Regions from separate parts of the Paenibacillus sp. YSY-4.3 genome, predicted to be linked through region 3. Evidence: riboswitches for the same ligand, from Rfam matches in the RefSeq annotation. Region 3 holds a riboswitch; each other region holds the start of a gene.
What was found. Region 3 has a riboswitch for cobalamin ahead of metE (5-methyltetrahydropteroyltriglutamate--homocysteine S-methyltransferase). Riboswitches for the same ligand answer to the same signal wherever they lie in the genome.
Positions count from the first base shown of each region.

Region 1: it holds a riboswitch for cobalamin, as region 3 does, so the genes downstream of both, ACYUJT_RS01370 (ABC transporter substrate-binding protein) here and metE (5-methyltetrahydropteroyltriglutamate--homocysteine S-methyltransferase) in region 3, are expected to answer to the same signal.
Region 2: it holds a riboswitch for cobalamin, as region 3 does, so the genes downstream of both, ACYUJT_RS14675 (LysR family transcriptional regulator) here and metE (5-methyltetrahydropteroyltriglutamate--homocysteine S-methyltransferase) in region 3, are expected to answer to the same signal.

Region 1 covers NZ_BAABMC010000001.1:303,729-311,237, reverse strand. The annotation lists gene cobS (adenosylcobinamide-GDP ribazoletransferase) at 1-871, opposite strand, end outside; gene cobU (bifunctional adenosylcobinamide kinase/adenosylcobinamide-phosphate guanylyltransferase) at 868-1,458, opposite strand; gene cobT (nicotinate-nucleotide--dimethylbenzimidazole phosphoribosyltransferase) at 1,455-2,534, opposite strand; gene ACYUJT_RS01380 (ABC transporter ATP-binding protein) at 3,334-4,119, opposite strand; gene ACYUJT_RS01375 (FecCD family ABC transporter permease) at 4,116-5,162, opposite strand; gene ACYUJT_RS01370 (ABC transporter substrate-binding protein) at 5,159-6,160, opposite strand; cobalamin riboswitch at 6,355-6,610, opposite strand; gene ACYUJT_RS01365 (TRM11 family SAM-dependent methyltransferase) at 6,677-7,509, opposite strand, start outside.
Region 2 covers NZ_BAABMC010000004.1:68,363-75,871, forward strand. The annotation lists gene ACYUJT_RS14660 (PadR family transcriptional regulator) at 146-703, opposite strand; gene ACYUJT_RS14665 (sialate O-acetylesterase) at 700-1,542, opposite strand; gene ACYUJT_RS14670 (DUF6953 family protein) at 1,938-2,174, shown strand; cobalamin riboswitch at 2,908-3,112, shown strand; gene ACYUJT_RS14675 (LysR family transcriptional regulator) at 3,344-4,285, shown strand; gene metE (5-methyltetrahydropteroyltriglutamate--homocysteine S-methyltransferase) at 4,306-6,576, opposite strand; gene ACYUJT_RS14685 (aldo/keto reductase) at 7,018-7,509, opposite strand, start outside.
Region 3 covers NZ_BAABMC010000001.1:1,169,107-1,176,615, forward strand. The annotation lists gene ACYUJT_RS05515 (PTS transporter subunit EIIC) at 1-1,024, shown strand, start outside; gene ACYUJT_RS05520 (response regulator) at 1,190-1,831, shown strand; gene ACYUJT_RS05525 (helix-turn-helix transcriptional regulator) at 2,028-2,387, shown strand; cobalamin riboswitch at 2,484-2,680, shown strand; gene metE (5-methyltetrahydropteroyltriglutamate--homocysteine S-methyltransferase) at 2,815-5,121, shown strand; gene ACYUJT_RS05535 (MgtC/SapB family protein) at 5,262-5,975, shown strand; gene ACYUJT_RS05540 (response regulator transcription factor) at 6,107-6,802, shown strand; gene ACYUJT_RS05545 (sensor histidine kinase) at 6,792-7,509, shown strand, end outside.

The DNA of each region.
Region 1 (7,509 bases), 870 kb from region 3:
TCAAAGCACCGTACACATCTCCCGTTAACCCGTGAAGCCGCTTGCTAATCCTGCTAGCTGCCAGCGTACCGGCGAGCCAGGCGATACAGGGCGCAATGAAATATAGCAGCAAAAGCGGCCAGGTAACAGTTCCCTGCTCCAGCCAGGCCATTGCCGTTAATCCGACGGCCGATAGCAGCAGGGAGGCAATCGTGGAAAAAGCGATACTGCTCAGCTTCAGTCCGCGAAAATTGCCTGCAAGTCCTTCGCCCTGGCGTGCCGTCGGCCATGCTTGCATCGCATAGGTCATAAACCAGCGGCTCCATATCGCTGCCATCAGAAGCGCTGCGCTAGCCTTGGCTAAACCGTAGCCGATTAGCGTGTAGAGGAGAGACATTTTCAACATGAGCAGCAGCACGCAAGCGATGACTCCCATGGCACCGACACGGCTGTCCTTCATGATTTCCAGCATTCTCTCCCTGCTTCGATAGCTCAGCAACGCGTCCGCCGAATCCATCCAACCGTCGAGATGCAGCCCTCCAGTCAGCCAGATCCACAAAGCGAGAATGAACACCGCTGCCGGCATCGGCGGCAGCACCCAAGCACAGCCAACAGCAGCCAGACCCAGGGCAGCTCCAATTGCGAAGCCGACCAGCGGATAATACTTGGCACTCCGACGAAGTATCTCCGGCGTAAAATTCACCTCAACCGGCACCGGGAACCGCGACAAAAATTGAAACGCTGCCGCCAGCGGCCAATCCTTGCCGGTATTCTTACTGGGATTGGCATCGGTAATGGTATTGGTGTCAGTATTGGCATTTGTGCCAATATTACTTTCGGAATTAGGGCTACTTGTCTCGCTAGGATTGCTACTGTTGTTGCTCCTGCTCATAGCTTATACTCCATGCTCTTCAGCTCAATCGGAATTCCTGCCGTAACAAGAAACACCTGGTCAGCAATAGCGGCTATACGCCGATTCAAAATCCCAGCCAAATCCCGATACTGCCGGCCCAGCGCATAAGCGGGAACAATTCCGCTGCCTACCTCGTTAGTAACGATTACAAGGGTGCCTCTATAACTTGCGATCACCTCAATAAGACGATCGATTTCCCTCATCATTTTGGCTTCGGCATCATCCTGCTCGTGTACAACAAGCAGCATATTGGACAGCCAGAGCGTTAGGCAGTCGATCAATACGGAATGAGAGGCTTCCCCTTCATATTCTCTATGCCCTTCTTCGAACTGACGGCTTCCCAAATTTAAGAGTAAATCGCCTAGTTGCAGCGGCTCCTCGATCGTCTCCCACACATAACCTGCTGATACCCTCTGCTGGCGATGCAGAGCGATCCTCTGTTCCATTTCCGCATCGAATGCCTGAGCCGTGGCGATATAATATGACTTGGACGCATGCTTCATACACCAACGTTCGGCAAAGCTGCTCTTTCCGCTCCGGGCGCCGCCAGTTACCATAACGATCACTTCGTATCCTCCTCGGCAGCCGGCTCACCCGCAGAAATTCCCGCGCTTTCAAAAGTAGCCATTTCCTTCATGATCCGGCAAGCTCCATCAATCAGATGCAAAGCAAGCGCGCCACCCGTTCCTTCACCGAGCCGCATATCCAGCTCCAGCATCGGGGAAAGACCCAGCTCGCGCAGCACTTGATTATGCCCCGGCTCCTGCGAGTTGTGGGAAGCTACCATATAGCTCGCCGTCTCCGCACATAACCGCTGAGCGACCAAAGCTGCTACGCTAGATATAAATCCATCGATAACGACCGGGCACCGATGGGCCGCCGCGCCCAATATAACTCCGGCTAGACCGGCGATCTCCAGACCGCCCACCTTGGATAGTACATCGAGCGGATCGCTGGCATCCGGTTGATTTACTGCGATCGCCCGTTCTACCACGGAAGCCTTATGCTGCATCTTCCGTTCATCGATGCCCGTACCGCGGCCAACACATTCTGCCGGAGTAATGCCCGTAAGCACACTCATCACCGCAGAGCTGGCCGTGGTGTTGCCGATGCCCATCTCTCCTGTGACGAACAATGTTGTGCCTTTATTCACAGCTTCCTTCACGACAGCAACCCCAGCCAATACAGCTGCCTCAGCTTCCGCACGGCTCATCGCCGGTCCCACGGCCATGTTGGCCGTTCCCATCCTCACCTTCCGCTCCACCAAATTCGGATGGCTCAGCACGGCATTCACGCCGATATCGACACACAGCACTTCCGCCGACGCTTGACGGGCAAATACATTAATCGCCGCTCCGCCAGCCAAAAAATTCAATACCATTTGCGGGGTTACCTCTGCCGGAAAAGCGCTAATCCCTTCCTCGCATACCCCATGGTCCGCAGCCATCACGATGATCGCGCGCTGCGGGAAGCCCGGCTTCACCTGCCCAGTAATCCCAGCAAGCTGTACCGCCAACGCCTCTAGCTTCCCAAGACTGCCCGGCGGCTTGGTCAAACGGTCCAAATGCTCTGTTGCCGCCTCTGCCGCCGCTCTTTGCAGCGGTGCAATTGATTCAATGACGTCCGTAATGGAATAACTCATCCTGCAGCCCTCTTCTCTAAATTAATCTACTATGTCTGTCGATTGACACTATTCGCAACATGCATGTTCTTGCCTGGGCAGACACATAGGGCACGTGTAATCAAGCATGATGTTAATGGTTTACGGACACAGAAGGCGCTATTTGCCCTATTTGCGCAGTTTACAGTGACCTAACGGACACCAAAGCCCCTATTGCCCTCAATTCTGCTCAAAAAGCTAACTTTTGTGCACTATAGCGGATCCACGGTCCGTTAGCCTACTGTAGACCAAGGTTTTACGTGAAATAGCGGAACCAGGGTCCGTAACAAATCCATCGGTGAGATGCAAAGCTTCGGGCCCAAATTATGGACGAAAGCTTCATATAGCCCAGACAAGCTAAAGTATTTAAAACTTACTTGTAACTTCTAGCTTACGGACACAGAAGGCGCTATTTGCCCTATTTGCGCAGTTTACAGTGACCTAACGGACACCAAAGCCCCTATTGCCCTCAATTCTGCTTAAAAGGCTAACTTTTGTGCACAATAGCGGAACCACGGTCCGTAAGCCTACTGTAGACCAAGGTTTTACGTGAAATAGCGGAACCAGGGTCCGTAACAAATCCATCCGTGAGATGCAAAGCTTCGGGCCAAAATTATGGGCGAAAGCTTCATATAGCCCAGACAAAGCTAAACTGCGCCAAACTTGCATGCATCTACTAGTTTATGGACACAGAGGACAGGCGCAGCTACAGGCAAAGCTTCAGGCGGTACAGCTACAGTCGCGCTACAAGCAAAGCTACAGGTGCAGCCCCCTCCCCGTCTCATGTCCCCTGCTCGCTCCGCAGCAATAGTTGGGGCACACCGCGATCCGGGTGTATGACCGAATAAGCATCTACTTCAAACAGCGACTTCACTATTTCCGGGGTAATAATTTCGTTTGGCGTCCCCGTAGCAACGATTTCACCGTCCCTTAAAGCGAGGAGCTTGTCGCAATACAAGGCCGCCAAATTCAAATCGTGCATCACAGCAACGACCGTTAAATGTTCAGCTCGCTGCCAGCTCGAGACCAATTCCATGAACTGCATCTGGTAACGGATGTCGAGGTATGTTGTCGGCTCATCCAACAGCACGAGCTCCGGCTGCTGCGCCATCACTTTACCGAGGGCAACCCGCTGCCTCTGCCCGCCGCTAAGCACATGCAGCGGCTTGTTTTCCAGCCCTTGCAAATCCAGACGGCTTATAATTTCATTGAGCAAGGCCTCCGCACCGCCGCCTTCTTCCTTCCCGCGCCAATTCTGAAAAGGGAACCTCCCCATTTCCAGCACCTGCCGCACCGGAAAAGCCATCGGCGGCAAGCCATCCTGCTGAAGCACGGCGAGCTTCCTTGACAGAGCCTTGCGCCCATAGGCAGTCAGCGGCCTGCCATCCAGCGTTACCTCCCCCGTCTCAGGACTCTCTATGCCTGACAGCACATTCAGCAGCGTCGTCTTTCCGCTGCCGTTAGGCCCGATAATTCCCCAGAAATCGCCCCGCTGCACCTGCCAGTCGATCCCCTTCAGCACCGTCTGGCGTCCGTAGGATTTTCCTATGCCTTGAACTTCGATCATTGCAACTCCTCCATTCTCCGCTTCTTATTCCGGTATAGCAGATAAGCAAAGAAAGGAGCGCCGACAAAGGCCGTGACCACGCCCAGAGGTATCTCCGTTGGGGCCAGCACCGTCCGAGCGGCAAGGTCGCTCCACATCATGAATATTCCACCGCCAAGCGCGGAGAGCGGAATAATCAACCGGTAGTCCGGGCCCGTCATCAGCCGTATCATATGCGGGATAACCAACCCGACAAATCCAATTACTCCAGATACGGATACAGCCGCCGCACTCATAAGCGTTGCCACAAGTAGAACCAAGAGCTTCGTGCGGTCGACATTCAGTCCGGAATGGGCTGCCTGACGCTCACCAAGCGCAAGCAGATTCAAGCTTCGCGCCTGGCTCCATAGGAACAGCAAGCCAATGACCAAATACGGGAAAAGGATGATCGTATACGACCATCCGCGCAAACTGAGACTTCCCATTGTCCAGTACAGTATTTCGTTAACTGTCTTTTTCGACATCGCCGTCAGAAATGAAACGATCGCGCCGAGGAAAGACTGCATGACCACGCCCGACAAAATCAGGCTTTCAATCGGGATTTTCCCGTTTTCCCTGGCCAGCCACATCACAACAAGCAGCGTGCTTGCCCCCGTTATAAACGCTATGACCGGCAATGTAAACACGCCGATTAAAGAAAACTGCCAACCGAAGAAAATCAGCGTGGCCGCGCCAACTGCCGCTCCTGATGACACGCCTAAAGTAAATGGATCAGCCAGCGGATTGCGCAGCACGCCCTGAAATGCGGCCCCCGCCACCGCCAAAGAAGCACCGACCAGCATGCCAAGCAGAACGCGCGGCAGCCGAACCTGCAATACGATTTGCTCTGCCGAGACATCCCAGTCCGGCGTAATCATGCTGCCGATCCAAGGCAGGCGGTGAAGCAAGATGCCGATAATCTGGCCGGTCGGCAGAAAGACGGAGCCAACGCCGATGCAGACCAGCAGCGTAACAGCCAGAAGCATCAAGCCCGCTCCTCCGTATCCCGCCAATTTATTCCTCATTGCTGGATCAATTCCGGATAAATAGCCTGCGCCATTTCAAGTAATCCCTGGGTTACGCGCGGTCCAGGACGGCTGAGCAGGTTATCGTCCAAGCCGATGACGCGGTCTTCCTTCACAGCTGTGATTTGATCCCAGCCGCCGCGGGCCTTGATCATGTCGCCGATCGTCTTGTTGTTCTCGTCGACGACATTTTTGGCAAACAGAATAACGTCCGGGTTCGCCTTAATGATGTTCTCTTCGTTGATTTCGTTCCAGCCTTCCAGATCAGAAGCCACGTTCTCTCCTCCGGCCAGCGTAATCAATTCGTCCATAAACACGCCTTTCCCAACGGTCCAGCCTGGCGAAAACTCGATATAGACTTTCTTCTTCTGATCTGAAGTCAAGGATTTAACAGCATCCAACACCATGTCGCGTTCTTTCTCCATTTGAGCGACGACTTCCGCTGCTTCTTTCTGCCGGTCTGTAATTTCCCCTACGGTTCTAATATTGGCCAGAGTTTCGTCCAGATTTGTCGGATTCGATTGATAAACCTTGATTCCGAGATCGCTAAGACTTTTTACGGTTGCCGGATCAATCAAATTGCCGGCCAGCACCAAATCCGGCTTGGCGGCAATGACCGCCTCAACGTTTACCTGGAACCCGCCCATACGCGGCTTGTCCTTCACCGCTTCAGGATAATCGTCGACATCGGACACCCCTACGATTTGCTCATCAAGGCTAAGCGCGAACAATCCTTCCGTCTCCGATGGAGCCAGCGAAACGATCCTTTGCGGCGCAGCTTCAAAAGTAAAGTCCGCTCCTGTTACATCCTTCACCGTTAGCGGATAACTCGTTTTCTGCGAATCCGCCTGCTCTCCTTGTCCCGTTTGAGCGTTCTGCTCCTGCTGCGCAGGTGCATTCGCATTGTTCGTCCCCGCCACATCCTTGCCGCAGCCAGCCATTACGACGAGCATGATCGCTAGCAGCCAAATCCCCCAGAACTTTCTAAACTTGTTCATGAATCTCTCTCTCCTTACAAGGTGTATAGTTTATACATGAAACGCCCGCTCAAAATGAAAAATAGCAGAAGGACAGAAAAAAGCCCCATCCGTTCAGGATCGGGCTACGTCTACAAGGCCATGTACGGCTCAAGCATCCAGCTTGTCCGGAGCATAGTTCTTTAAGCAGAACGTTATCCTTTCCTCGAAGGACCGTCTCTTCATTCCCATAGGCAGGTCTCCTGACTCCAGGTTGCCGATTCGGCTCGCCTTCCCATCTTCGCGTTCTCCTTCCTGCCGTACCTTAATGGTCAGGCAAAGCAGCAGTTCAACGAACGACAGTGGCATAAATGAGCTTCATCCCTGTTTACAGTGGCGGGACCGTGCCGGAATTACACCGGCTTCCCTATTAACCCGTGGCGGAGGCTTATGGATAAGCGCCGCTTTGGGACCTACGGTTTTTCCACTTGATTCTAGGCATTCATACATCTTCATCTGTATTGGATTATAGGGGAAAATCGCGCGGATGACAATCATTCATCCCTCTCCACCCGGCTCGCATACCCAAATGTGTCTGACAAAAGAACTTTTGCTGACCGTCCCGTAATCGCAAATGCGAAAGCCAGCGCAAACAATCTCTTCCTCCAACTGTTCCGTGGAGACGATGACTGCCCTTTGGCTAAACCTTCTTATGCTGCCCAGCATTTCCCCCCGCTCCTCGGGAGACAGTACGGAGCATAAATTGTACGGCATGTCCACGATGGCCGCATCGTAAAGCCCGCCTATTTCATTTAAATCGCCCAGGCTGACCCGATCATCGCCGTATCCGAAATGGCGCAAATTGATTCTAGCTCCCCGAACCGCTAGCGGGTTAATATCCCGGCCTACGATATCGATCCCCATCGATAACGCCTCGATCAGCACATTCCCCATCCCGCAGCAAGGGTCGATCACCTTGACGGCGTGCGGCTCGGGCACCGCGATATTCACCAAAGCCCTGGCGACAGCCGTGCTCAGTCCCGTAGAATAATTGCGCGGCTTGCTCTTATGATGCAGCCAAACGGACTCTGCCTCATGGCATATTCCAAGCAGCCAGCGTCCATCAACAGACATTAGGCCGAACGTCACCTCGGGACTGCGCATATCCGCTTTGCCGCGAATCCGACCACCGATCTGCCGCTCGATCTCACGCTGCTCCTCGTAGCTGCGTCCGAGCATACCGGCTAGCTTAATGCATACAACTTTAAAAGTTTTGCCCTGAAGATCAAGCTCAGCCACTTGCGAGGCCAGCCTATCCAAGTCATATCCCTCAAACATTACATCTATCCGGAATGAAATAAACGGACTACGGCTCGGATCGATCCGCCTGC
Region 2 (7,509 bases), on a different contig from region 3:
TATAGTGATCTGAAGCGGGATGGATAGCAGCCCACAGTTTTCACGGTTTAGCCCAACGTTGCCGAGATCGCGGATGTTGTGTCGCGCAAAAAGGCCCCCACAGCCTAAACACTTTTTTCAGAGTGTCCAGTCTATGGGGACCAGTTTATTTAACTTCTTTTTTATTATGCAACAGGCCCACTATTTCTGATTTCAATTGTTCAAACCACTCTAAGTTAACCAAGTGATGGGAACGGGAATTTTCGTTCATGCGGCGGTAGTAATCGATTGTGCCGGAGAGTTCTTGTGTGTTGGACAGGTACTCATCAAGGAGGGCGATTCGGGTTTTAGCCTGGTCTATTTGCGATTGGATCAGTTCCAGCAATTTGTTTTTGTCGTATTCATCGGCAAAGAGCAGTGCCCCATAAAATTGCAGGTTCACATATTCCGATTTGGTGCCGTATTCGACCATTAATTTTTCGAATTCAGCCATTCCCGATCCGGTGATTTTAAAGTTCCGAATTTCGCGCCCACTGGTTGAAGGATTCTGCTGAATTTGTTCAATCCAACCTTTTTCTTCAAGTTGCTGCAGATTGTAATAAAACGAGCCTTTCGTGAAGTTTACAATGTATTTGTAATGGCGTTTTTCCATTAAGGCCAATAGTTCATAGCCGTGAGCGCCGGGGTTTTGGATAAGTAAGCCAAGAATGAGTAAGGGGATCAAGGCTGCATCACCTTCACCATCTGCGCCTCGAATTCCGCGTACGTGATTTTACCCAAAGCCAAATCCATGCTAAGCAGGTAAATCTGTTCTGTTTTCGAATAGTCCCGCTCCACTTTCAGCGACTGCTCCTCCCCCGGGATGGGCTCCAGGACATGACACTTTTTCGAAAAAGCTTCGAAATAGCGGTAGCCGAATTTGCGCTGCGAAACCGCGTCTAAATGAATGCCATCAGGATTCGCGGTCAAATCTGCCGCCGTGACAAAATAACAATTCGGGTGTTCATTGGCGTAGCGCTGTAATTGCGCGTTAACCTGTCGATATTCTGTCGCGTGCTGTCCAAAACCGGTTTTTCCCAGGAAATCACCAAGTCCGCCAATGATCAACGGCACCTCATCAAGATTTAATTCGTTTCTTAGGGTCTCGATGATAAGGGTTAATTTCTCGTAATAAGTTTCATGTAGCGAACGATAACTGTCGCTCTCACCCTGGTGCCAAAGGATTCCGCAGATTTGACTGGACCGCAAGGCGAAGCGAGCCTCGGACAAAGCATGTTGAAAAAGGATGCCTTCCCGATGCCAGTCATTCAAGGAACTGCCACCTTCCGCACAAGGAATCAAACCAATTTCTTCATCGGGGTTGGCTTTCGACCAGGCATCGGCGAAAGACGCCGCCAGGCTTACACCGGAAATCGGACGGTCATAATTAATCGGTTCTGTCATCATCTGCCACTGTCCATTACGCAGCATTTTTATTTTTTCATGATAGATAGGGTCGACTTCATGCAAAAATCCACGGCCTGCCATATTAGACTGACCCAACATTAAAAATGATTGTATCATTTAATCTTTACTCCTTTTCATAACTATTACGGTCTAATTGGTCTAAAAACATTATATAGTCTAATTAGACTATTGTCTATTAAGAGGGCTCAATACTTCATCTAACCCCATTATGTTGTAAATGAAGAGATGTTTGGTTTGGAAAGCCCTGTTTTGGTAAAATATATTGAAGACTTTGAAGAAAACTTAGAATCCTAGAATGAAGAGTATTAGATGAATCTTCCCTTTTCGCATAGTGGAAAAATGTATTTTAAAACAAGGGAAATGCCTATGTCTTCCTCACTCTATCTATTTCATGAAACTTTTAAGAATAAGCTCTCGGAAGTAGAATATGAGAAGCTGAGTGAGGATTGCTATAGTTGTGACAGCAAGCGAGTAGAAAGGAGAATAATCCTATGGAAGTAACCGCACAGGAAGTGGCTGAATGGATGGTCAAGGAAATCAGGTCTACGGGAACGCTATACCAGACCGATGCGATTGAATATGTGAAGACCCATTTCGGCGAACAATTCGTATTCGTGAATGAGAATGGAAATACATCGCTGTCTAAAGAAGTGAAGAAGGCTTTCCGCAAACTCCACGGCGGCAGAATTGCTTGGGACCGCGACGGATTCTTTTGGGCTTGGACCTGAGGAGGCATTGGCCGTAGTAGACCGGAGCTGCTACAATGCCTACTATCGCATGTCGCTTGTTATAACGCTACGTGATCGTGCAAGACCCTGATGGCAACTTAATCAATCTTTTCGCTTAGTGGGGATGCCAACATAAGATTTACTAATTTCTCGCCGCCACAAGTTCTTGCCGAACCCTCCAATGAACTGACTTACTGTCGGACCCAGGCTCAAGAGGTAGCACGGAGAACCGTATCATAAGTGACGGCGAAAATTGGGGTGTCGGGGCAAAACTAATTTTGGGCCCCGGACCCATTTAGCCAGCGTAAAACGGGTTGCCTCGCCAATTTTCACGGTGTGCCCAAACCTCCTTCTTTATTGTCCTTAACCAACTTGTTAAAAAGACAAAGCCATTTGATTTGACGGCTACCGCAGAAGACATCGGTGAGCTTCACGGGAGACTCATCCGTGTTGGAAGAAACTTTGTCGAGTTTATCAAGATGCCAGGCCGGAGGGTTCCTACTCTGTTTCCGTTAAATCAGTTCACTGAAGTCGAATGCGAACATGAAGATGAGGAATAGGAACTGCGAACGACCCGCAAGTAGTGCGCATGAAGATATATCGTTGCGAGTCCGCGTTAAAACGCGGATTTTTTTATTTTTACGATACAGCGCGGTCTTTTGATCGCCATCTGCTGCTCTTGTTTTTATCGTTAATTGTCGAGTAAGATGTAGGTATCATTAACTTTGTATAAATTGCATAATTGAGAACAGGTGTCTGATCGGCGACGTGCTTGTCGTTCTGACTTAAAAGGGAAGTTCGGTGCAATACCGACGCGGTCCCGCCACTGTAACGGAGGAGCAGGCAGCTCAACCGGCCACTGATCTACATGGATTGGGAAGGCCGCTGCCGAGTGACGATTCCGGAGCCAGGAGACCTGCCTGTTCTGACAGCACTGCTGTACCTACGGGAGATAGGAAGGTGTTAGATGAACCGTCATAATATACGATTATGCAGGCGTCTTTCCCTATGTTTTTCACAGGGAAGACGCCTTTTATTGTTGCTAGCAGACACAACACGTTAAGACGTGTACCACTATGCCGTTATGGGTGAGCAAATTGCTTCATTAGGCTAGTCAGCGGGAAAAGTCTCGTGGCGTGCAGAAGATGATTAGTGAAGGGGGTATTCCAATGACCTTACAACAATTGAAATATATTCTGACTATCGTGAATTGCGGCTCGATAAGCGAAGCGGCAAAGAGGCTGTTTATTTCGCAGCCGAGCTTATCCAATGCGGTGAAAGAAATCGAGATGGAAGCAGGTATTGAGATTTTCCTTCGATCGTCCAAGGGAATCGTGCTATCCAGCGACGGAGCGGAGTTCCTATCTTACGCTAGGCAAGTCGTAGAGCAAGCTGAGCTTCTCGAGCAGCGGTACATGAATCGTAAGCCTTCGAAGAAGCTGTTCTCGATCTCAACACAGCATTATGCCTTCTCAGTGCAGGCTTTCGTCGGACTGCTGAAGGAGCTTAAAGTGGATGAGTACGAGTGCACGCTACGCGAAACGCGTACCCACGAGATTATCGAAGACGTACGGAATATGAGAAGTGAGCTCGGAATCATTTATATCAGCGAATTCAACCGAAAGGTGATTCAAAAGATATTAAAGGACAACGATCTGCGATTTCATCCGCTGTTCCAAGCGGAAGCGCACGTATTTATCAGTGAGGAGCATCCACTTGCCTCTAAGTCGCTGCTGGACATCGAGGATTTGGATGACTTCCCGTGTTTGGCCTTTGAGCAAGGTGAATATAATTCCTTTTACTTCGCGGAGGAAATACTCAGCACGCGAACGTACAAGAAGAAAATACTGGTCAGTGACCGTGCCACGTTATTCAACCTGTTGATCGGGCTTAATGGCTATACGATTAGCTCAGGCGTACTGAATAAGGATCTGAACGGGGAACAAATCAAATCTGTACGACTTCGTACGGACGAGAACATAAAGGTAGGTTACATCGTGAATCAAAAGGCGAGCTTGAGCCAGCTGGCTGCCGCCTATTTGATGAAGCTCAAAACCGTCATTACGGAATTCGGCTACCCGATCATAGACCAAGAGGATGAGCTCGACTGAGCCCATCCTCTTGTACGTTATTATAGCGTTGCTCTTACTTCTTTGGCTGCTTGGACAAGGTTTTCCAAGCTGGCCCACGTTTCCGTAACACCGCGAGTTTTAAGTCCGCAGTCCGGGTTAACCCATAGCTTGGAGACTTCGATCTTGTCGAGCATGTGGCCCAGCGTTTCTTTAAGCTCGTCGACGCTAGGAATTCGAGGCGAATGAATGTCGTATACGCCGGGGCCGACTTCAGTACGGAAGCCGCATTCGTTAATTGCATCGATGATGGCTAGATCCGAACGCGACGCTTCGAACGTAATGACATCGGCGTCCATCGCATCGATATCGCGAATGATGTCGCTGAACTGGCTGTAGCACATATGGGTATGAATTTGCGTTTCGGCTTTAACTCCGCTGTGTACAAGTCTGAAGGCAGGAATCGCCCAGCTCAAGTACTCGCTCTGCCAGTCCGAATGACGCAATGGAAGCTTCTCTCTTAATGCAGCTTCGTCGATCTGGATAATCTCAATGCCGTTGGCTTCGAGATCGAGTACTTCGTCACGAATGGCAAGACCGATCTGAAGAGCGCTTTCCTTCAGGCTGATATCTTCGCGAGGGAACGACCAGTTCAGGATCGTTACCGGACCCGTCAGCATGCCTTTGACCAGTTTGTTAGTACGGCTCTTCGCGAATGCCGAATATTCTACCGTAATCGGCTTGTTGCGGCTAATGTCGCCCCATACGATTGGCGGTTTTACGCAGCGCGTTCCGTAAGACTGCACCCAGGCGTTCTCTGTGAAAATAAAGCCATCCAGGCATTCGCCAAAGTATTCGACCATATCATTGCGTTCGTATTCGCCATGGACAATGACGTCAATTCCGATTTCCTCCTGCTGTGCGATGCACTCCGCGATCCGCTCAAAGTTGAATTGCTTGTACTGTTCCTCGGTGATGTTGCCTTTCTTAAAGGCTGAACGGTTAGCGCGGACTTCAGCCGTTTGCGGAAACGAGCCGATCGTCGTCGTAGGCAGCAGCGGCAGATTGAACTTCGCTTTCTGAATGGCTTCACGCTCAGCGAACGCAGGCAATCTCGTGAAGTCGGCGTCCGTCAACTCCGCCACTCTCTTCTGTACCGAGTTGTCGTTCGTGAGGCGCGAAGCACTGAATAGCTTCTCATTCTCCGTGTAAAAAGCAGAGGCTTCAGGGCTCGCTTGCTCCAGAATCGACTTAAGTTCTGCAAGCTCGCGCAGCTTTTCTTCCGCGAACGCGAAATATTGCTTATTCGCCGCCGTCAGCTTCGTTTCGTTCTTAATCGTGTATGGGACATGAAGCAGCGAGCATGAAGTGCCGAGCACGACTTGGTCTGCATGCTTGCCGATCTCGCAAACGAGGGCAATCGTCTGCTTGTATTGGTTTTTCCAGATGTTCTTGCCATTAATTACACCGGCGAACAGCACCTTATCGCTTGCGAAGCCATGCTTGCGCACGAGGTCCAAAGACTGCTTGCCCTCGACGAAGTCGATGCCGATTCCGTCGAACGGCAGCGCTTGAAGCACCTGATAGCAGTCGCGAACGTCTCCAAAATACGTTTGCGCGACAACTTTTATGCTTCCTTTGGCGGACAGGATACCGTTATAAAGCTCCGTGAACAGCGCGATATCTTCCGCAGTCAAATCCGTTACCAATGCAGGCTCATCCAGTTGAAGCCATGCTGCGCCCAGCGTGTTCAATTGGTTCAGGAGAGCCGTATAAGCTTCGACAACCGCAGGCACGAAATCCTTTGCTTTCTTCGAGCCGGTGAATCTCGCGAGCTTGAGCAGGGTGAATGCTCCGATCAGCACAGGCTTGGTTGCGATGCCGAGCTGTTTTGCTTCCGTAAATTCGTCGAACAGCTTCGATCCGGCTAAACGGATGCTTGTTGTATCGTCGATTTCTGGCACCATATAGTGGTAGTTCGTGTTGAACCATTTTTTCATCGCCAGCGCTTTAACGTCGCCTTTGTCGCCTTGATATCCTCTCGCCATTGCGAAATACGTCTCCAGCGGGCTTAGGCCGAGCGCTTGGTATCTTTGCGGAATGATCCCAAGCAAGCAAGCTGTGTCGAGCAGTCCGTCGTAGAAGGAAAAATCGTTGGACGGAATGAAATCGATGCCGTTCTCCTGTTGAAGCTTCCAGTTTGCCGATCTAAGCTGAGCTGCCGTTTGTTGCAGTTCTTCGACGGGAAGTACGCCTTTGAAGTATTTTTCGGATGCGAATTTAAGCTCTCTAAGCGCGCCAACTCGCGGATAACCGATGATGGATGTTTTCAATTATAACAGCTCCTTATGTGGTATGTTGGTTTCATTATAGAGCGTGGAAGCTGCTATTGGTAAATACTTAAAAACTATATAGAGGCATAGCTTTTTGCTATAGTCTGCCATTGATTTTGCCGTTACTATGTTACGCTGTAACCCCCGTACCACAACTTATGACGCAATTAGTAGGGATTGAAAGTTAAAAGACTATACAACCAATCACCCCATAGAGCTGGCGGATCTCATCAAACTCTCCATCATTTCGTCGGAATGGTGCACCGCGAACATCAACGGAGTGCATTGATCGGATGCTTGAGCCCTGAGCGAGATTCGGTTTGTAGCAGATTATTTTAATGATTGGATTTAGAATTAAGTATTACACTAATAAATTAACTTTAGCCGTACGGAGGGTTACCCGTACGGCTAAAGTCTGATATAGGAAGGCCGAGTGCTTTATCAGAAGGCGCCGAAGCGGTTGCCTGCGGCCACGCCTTTGGGAGAGATACGTTCAATCTCTGCCAAATCTTCGGCTGTCAGCTTCACTTGCAGCGCGCCGAGGTTCTCTTGCACACGATCCAATCGTTTCGTTCCCGGAATCGGCACGATCTGTTCGCCTTGTGCCAGGAGCCAGGCCAGACTCAATTGGGCGGGAGTACAGCCTTTATTGGAGGCCATTCTCTCGATTAGAGAGACGACCTCAACATTCTTGGCGAAGTTCTCGCCTTGAAACCGTGGGTAATAGCGCCTATAGTCGTCTTCCGGTAAATCCTTGAATTTCTTGATCTGGCCGGTTAGGAAGCCGCGGCCAAGCGGGCTGTAAGGGACTAGGCCGATACGCAGCTCCTTAAGAAGTGGGAGGATTTCATCCTCCAGTTCCCTGCTCCAAAGGGAATATTCGGTTTCGACTGCGGTAATCGGATGTACCGCATGAGCACGTCGGATGATATC
Region 3 (7,509 bases):
GGTCGGACTTATATTTGGTCTCATTTGGGCTCCAATCCAGGAGGCCCTCGACGTGTTTGGAAATTGGGTGACGAGCCTAGGGGGCGTCGGTTCCGCAATTCATATCATTTCGAATCGCCTGTTGATTCCGTTTGGACTGCATCACATCCTCAACACGATCGTGTGGTTCCAAATCGGCAGCTTCACCGATGCTGCCGGCACTGTGATTCACGGCGATTTGTACCGGTTCTTTGCGGGAGATTCCTCCGCAGGCATGTTCATGACGGGCTTCTTCCCGATCATGATGTTCGGCCTTCCGGCCGCGGCCCTCGCTATTGTGCACACAGCGAAGCCGGAGCGCCGCAAAACGGTCGGTTCGATCTTCATTGGGGCGGCGTTCGCATCCTTCTTGACGGGAATCACCGAGCCGCTGGAGTTTGCCTTCATGTTCGTGGCTCCCGTGTTATATGTAGTTCATGCGGTGCTTAGCGGAATATCCGCTTATGTGACTTATGTGCTCGGTATGAAGCTCGGCTTCGGCTTCTCCGCCGGCTTTATCGATTATGCGATCAATTATCAGCTTTCGACGAAGCCGCTGCTGCTGATTCCAGTCGGGCTTGTCTTTGCGTTTCTGTATTACGTATTATTCCGCGTCCTCATCGTAGCGCTGAAGCTAAAAACGCCAGGCCGAGAAGATGAGCCTGACGAGTTGGATAATGAGGATGGCCAAGGGCTTGCCGGCCCGAGTCAGCAGGATGGATTGAGCGGCAGCGCCTCGAGCGAGGCAGGCCAAGCGAAGCCACAGGCAGATACTCGCGCCGCTAAAATTTTGCGGCAAATCGGCGGTCCTGACAACGTTAAATCTGTAGATGCTTGCATAACCCGGCTGCGCCTCATTGTCAAAGACGATAAGTTCGTCCATGACGCGGCATTGAAGCAGCTGGGCGCTGCGGGAATCATCCGGCTGGGTCAAGGCGCGGTGCAGATCGTGTTCGGGCCGCAATCCGAATCGATCAAAGATGAAATCATGGAGTTGATGAAGTAAGAAACGGGAAAGGTCAGAATACCAGGCAGGGTTAGCGGGGCGATTGTTTTCGCCCTGCTTTTTACTTTGCCGCAAAGGCTTGCCAGGCCCAAGGCCTATGGCGTATATTCGGTGGAGTATGCCAGCAAAACCACATATATCATTTTCATGAAGGAGATTGGGGCTATGAAGGTAAGAGTGTTAGTCGTTGACGATCATCCCCATGCCCGAGAGGCCATCGGCGAAATATTATCGGATGACGACAGCTTTGAAATAATCGGGTATGCCGAGAATGGAGACGAAGCCCTGCTGCAGACGGAGCTGTGGATGCCCGATCTTATTTTGATGGATATTCATATGCCGGGGAAAGACGGTTTGGAAACGACGAGGGAGATCAAGCTGAAGTATCCTTATGTCAAAATCGTGTTGATTACCGTCTCCGATGATGCGGCTCATCTGTTTGAAGCGCTGAAGCAAGGAGCACAGGGCTATTTGTTGAAGAACTTGGAGCCGGGCACCTGGCTGCAATATTTACGGGCGGTCGCTAGCGATGAAGCTCCGCTGTCCAGCGAGCTGGCTTTTCGGATTCTTCAGGAATTTCCGCTATCGAAGAAAAATAAAAGTGATGATCACCCGCTTACGAGCCGGGAGCGCGAGATTTTGGATTGGGTCGCCAAAGGGATGACCAACCGGGAAATCGCTAAGGAGCTGCAAATTTCCGATCAAACGGTCAAAAACCACTTGAAAAATATATTGCAAAAATTGCATTTGGAAAATCGTGTGCAATTGACGAGATACGCTTTGGAGCAAGGCTGGGTCGAACGTTAACTTCTAATGATCATATTTCAATATATGAAAAATTCACAACAATAAAGCCCAAAAACCTCTCTTGCTCCTATCTGCAAATCCTACTCATTTCTACGTACTTAGTAAACTATGTATATGTAATAAAGAGCAATATAGACAGCTGTTGTGAAAAATTCATAGCTATTCTATACTTTAGGAAAGAGCAGGAGGCGGGACGATGGCTTTTATGATTGCACAGCGAGCTTACATTAAGCTCTATTTGATTTCGATGGTTGAGCAGAGAAGGGGCTACGGCTACCAAATGCTCGAAGAGTTGAAGGAGGAATTCAAGCCGTTCGGCTATGTTCCCCCGCAGAGCGAAATTTATCGGGCCCTTCATGAGTTGGTACAGGAGGGGGTACTGTACCGTACAAAGCATCTGAAAGGGAATGATCCCAGCGTAGATTTCCAGGAAATTGTGCTCTATCATTTCACCGATGAAGGGCATGAGAAGGCAGAGCTATATAAGAAGCAGGTAAAGATCGACTTAGACCGCTGCATTGGCATGCTGAATAAGGCCGTTGCTGATAATTATTGATTTTTGTGCATAATTATTGCATTTTTATTCAAGGACTAATCCGATTTGTATTGTATTATTTGACAACATGAAGTAACATAAATTTTATATTTATAACCGAATATTTTGGGAACAGGTGCTTTAATCGCCGTCGATTGAAGCTTAAAAGGGAAGTCCGGTGCAATGCCGGCGCGGTCCCGCCACTGTAACAGAGGAGCTGGAAGCGTTCATGCCACTGATGATCCGTCATCGGGAAGGCAGCTGTCCAGTTGTGATTCTGAAGCCAGGAGACCTGCCTGTTCTGTCAACACTGCTGTACCTACGGGAGATAGGGAGGTGTTAAAGATTTGAACCATCGCGCAGCATGACGAGGTCCTCTTTAGCCATTCCAGCTATAGGGGGCCCTTTTTGTTATTGGAAAGACACATACACTGGGGAGGAATTATTAATGAGTCATACGGTAAAAAGCGGAAATTTAGGTTATCCGAGAATCGGCGGGCAACGGGAATGGAAGAAAGCGATTGAAGCCTACTGGTCTGGCAAGCTGAACGAGCAGCAACTGCACGAGCAGTTGACGGAGATCCGGCTTCATAATTTGCGGCAGCAGCGGGATCAGGGCATCGAAATTATCCCTGTAGGCGATTTTACGTACTATGACCATGTCCTCGATATGGCTGTTATGTTCGGACTTGTTCCGGAGCGGTTCTCCTATAGCGGCGGAGAGGTATCGCTTGATACGTACTATGCGATTGCCCGGGGGAATAAAGAAGCGCCGGCGAGTGAAATGACGAAATGGTTCAACACGAACTATCATTATATTGTTCCGGAGCTTGGGAGCAGAAAACCGCAGCTAACGACAAACCGTCCGCTGGCTGCTTACCAGGAAGCGAAAGAGCAGCTGGGCATCGAAGGAAGACCCGTGCTGATCGGGCTGTATTCTTTCCTCAAGCTGTCAAAAGGGTTTAATGAAGCAACAGAGTGGGATCATTGGGTGGAGCAGCTGCTGCCGCTATATGTTCAAGTGCTTAAAGAGCTGGTTGCTGAAGGCGTAACCTGGGTTCAAGTGGATGAACCGTCCTTGGTGACCTCTGTATCCGCCGAGGATATGACGCGGGTTAGAAACATTTACGAAACGATTCAGCGCGAGGCTCCGGAAATTTCCGTTCTACTGCAGACATATTTCGAAGCGGTTGACCGTTATGAGGAAGTCGTATCCTTGCCTGTAGCAGGCATCGGCCTTGACTTCATTCATGGCGCAGACGGCAACCTGGCTGCCCTTCGCAAGTTTGGATTCCCGGCAGGCAAGACGCTGGGAGCGGGAATCGTCGATGGCCGCAATATATGGCGCACGGATTTGTATCGCCAGGAGCAGCAACTGAAGGAGATCCTGGAACTTACTTCCGGTGCCGAGGTAATCGTGCAGCCGTCCTGCAGTCTTCTGCATGTACCGGTGTCGGCTAAGCAGGAGCAGGCGCTGGTGACGGTGCTTCGCGACGCTTTGTCCTTTGCCGAAGAGAAGCTGGATGAGGTCGTGGCATTGAGCGCTGCGGTTAATAAAGGCATTGACAGTGTGAAGAGTATATTCGAAAGCAATCGCCTCGCGCTTGATAATCTAGCCCAGGATCCCGCACGCAACCGGGCAAACGTAGCGGCAGCGGTAGAGAAGATCGCCGCCGAGCCGGCAACGCGAGCAAGCGAGTTCGCAACTCGCCGCAAGAAGCAAAAAGAAAAATGGCATTTGCCGCTGCTTCCGACAACGACAATCGGCAGCTTCCCGCAGACGGCAGAGGTTCGCTCCGCCCGTCAGAAATGGCGTAAGGGAGAATGGAGCCAGGAGCAATATGATGCATTCATTAATGAGCATATTCAGCAATGGATTTCTCTTCAGGAGGAAATCGGCATCGACGTGCTCGTACACGGCGAATTTGAGCGTACGGACATGGTGGAATTCTTCGGCGAGAAGCTGCCGGGATTCGCCTTTACGAATGGCGGCTGGGTTCAATCCTACGGAACGCGCTGCGTGAAGCCGCCGGTTATATATGGGGATGTCGATTTCGACCAGCCGATGACGGTGAAGGAGACGGAATATGCGCAGTCTCTTACGAACAAGCCGGTCAAGGGAATGCTGACTGGGCCAATCACGATTCTGAATTGGTCCTTCGTGCGCAGCGATTTATCACGTGAGCAAGTCGCTTATCAAATCGCGCTAGCCCTGCGTAAAGAGGTAGAGGCGCTGGAGCAGGCAGGGGTTGAAATGATTCAGGTTGACGAACCTGCGCTGCGCGAAGGCTTGCCGCTGAAGCGCCAAGACTGGGCGGGGTATCTGGACTGGTCCGTCAAAGCGTTCCGCGTCACAACTTCGACTGTGCGGGATACGACGCAAATCCATACCCATATGTGCTATTGCGAGTTCCATGATATCATCGATTCCATTCGCGCCCTGGATGCGGATGTCATCTCCATTGAAACTTCGCGCAGCCATGGCGAACTAGTTCATAGCTTTGAAGAGCACACGTACGATCTGGGCATCGGCTTAGGCGTATATGATATTCACAGTCCGCGGGTACCGTCGGTTGAGGAGATGACCTCCATGATCGACCGTGCGCTTCAAGTGCTTGATCCTGAGCTGTTCTGGATCAATCCGGACTGCGGCCTGAAGACGCGGGGAGTGGATGAGACCGTGAAATCGTTGAAGAACATGGTCCTGGCCGCAAATCAATACCGCGCTAAAGAGTCGCTAATCGGCGCCAAGTAATCCGCTGATCTTTATAATAATAGTAAACAATAAGGCTACCCTGAATAGGTTATAAGATAACCTGAGGGGTAGTCTTATTTTGATTGCATAAACATGGCAGTTCCACTTATACTCACTCTATACGCAGGAGGAGATCAAGAATGTTAATGGAATGGGAAATTATAATGAAGCTGTTTATCGCGCTTCTGTTCGGCTTGTTCATCGGCATCGACCGTCAGCTAAAGCAGAAACCGCTGGGCATTAAGACGAGCATGGTCATTTGTATTGCCAGCTGTCTGGTGACCATCGTATCGATTCAATCGTTTGCCAAATTCGCCGGCCCCGATCATCCGAATATGGATCCGATGCGATTAGCAGCGCAAATCGTTAGCGGCATCGGTTTTTTGGGTGCCGGGGTTATTTTACGGAGAAGCAATGAGGGAATTTCCGGGCTTACGTCAGCAGCGATGATCTGGGCGGCATCAGGCATTGGAATCGCCATCGGTGCCGGATTTTATCTTGAGGCGGCGCTGGCGGTCGTGCTGCTCATTTTGGCGGTGAACTTCATCCCTTATATGATCAAGTGGCTCGGCCCTTATAAATTGAATCAACGCGACGTTTCCGTCAAAATCGTGATGGAGGATCAAGGCAATGTCACGAACCTGATCCGCATTATTGAGGGCAAGGATGAGAAGGGAACGGCTGCGAAATGGAACCGCCATCGCATACGCCGTTTGAAAATAAAGGATTTGGAGGAAGGGCGGCAGCGTATTGATATGGTAATCTCGGCCTCCGAACGCGAATACACGCCTGAAATATACCATTTCGTACGTCAAATCGATCATGTCGTTAGCGTTGAAGTAGAAAATTTGTAGTGCCTGTAACTTTCCAATAGATCCGTCCGTTTTTAAGATAATCAGAAAGTTATTCATATTAGGCGATTGGGTCATGGTATGATAGAACTAACCTATCTTTAGAATAATCACCCCAAAGGATGGATTATTGGATGAGCAAACAAATTTTAATTGTAGATGATGATGAGAAGATCGCGAAGCTGATCGAGATATATTTACTGAATGAAGGCTATTCGGTATTTAAGGCAGACAATGGACCGGAGGCCCTTGACATTGTGGAGAGTGACCCCATAGATCTGGTTATCCTGGACATCATGATGCCGGGCATGGACGGAATTACTGTTTGCATGAAAATTAGGGAGACGCGAACGACGCCGATATTGATGCTGAGCGCCAAGGACGGGGATATGGACAAAATAACGGGCCTTATGACCGGGGCTGACGATTATATGGTGAAGCCGTTCAACCCCCTAGAGCTGATTGCCCGGATCAAATCGCTGCTGCGCCGCTCCTCATACAGCATGCAGCCTGCACAGCCTCCGCAGGATCACATTATTAATTTGGGTTCCCTGCAAATCGACAAGGAGACACATACGGCAACGGTCGATGGCCGGGCAGTCAAGCTGACACCGATCGAATTCAATATATTGTTCCTGCTGGCCAGTCATCCTGGGCGGGTATTCGGTTCGGAGGAGATATTCGAGCTAATTTGGAAGGACAAGTATTTCGAGAGCAACAACTCGGTCACCGTTCATATCAGCCGGCTGAGGGATAAGCTGGAGAAAGAAATGGACGGCGAAAAGTTGATTCGCACCGTATGGGGGGTTGGCTACAAAATTGAAAGCTAGCCTCAGATTTCTGACGTGGCTGCTATGGACTGTCGTTACTTCCATCGCTGCCTTACTTATTTTAGTGCTGGTAGCGAAGCTGTTCTACGTCCTATTCCCGTCGGTAACCATTGGGTTTGTCCTTAGCTGGATTAACCGGAATATCGGCTATCCTGATGCTTATTATATTACAGGCGTTCCGATCCTGCTTCTCTTTGCACTCTATTTCTACCGGCGAAGTATTCGCCGTCATGAGGAGAAGTATTTGGCGCTTCTGATCGAAGAGGTCCACCGTATCGAGGAGGGGACCACACATAAAATCCCTATTGAGAATGTCGGAAAGTTAGGGCAGCTGGCGACGGACATCAACCGGATGGTCGATCGCTTGCGAACGTCTATGGAGGAGGAGAGACGGGCGGAGCAGACGAAGAATGAGCTTATTACGAACGTATCTCATGATTTGCGCACGCCGCTGACCTCGATTACCGGATATTTGGGATTGATTGAACAGGATAGGTACAAGGATGAGGTAGAGCTTCGTTATTACGTCGGTATGGCCTATGAAGAATCGCTGCGCCTGAAGCAGTTGCTTCAGGACTTGTTTGAGTTTACAAGATTGCAGAACAAAGAAATGAAGCTGTACAAAAGCCGGATCAATTTGGTGGAAATGCTCCATCAAATTTCGGCGCATTTCGGCTGGCAGCTGCAGGAGAGCAACATGGAGTGCC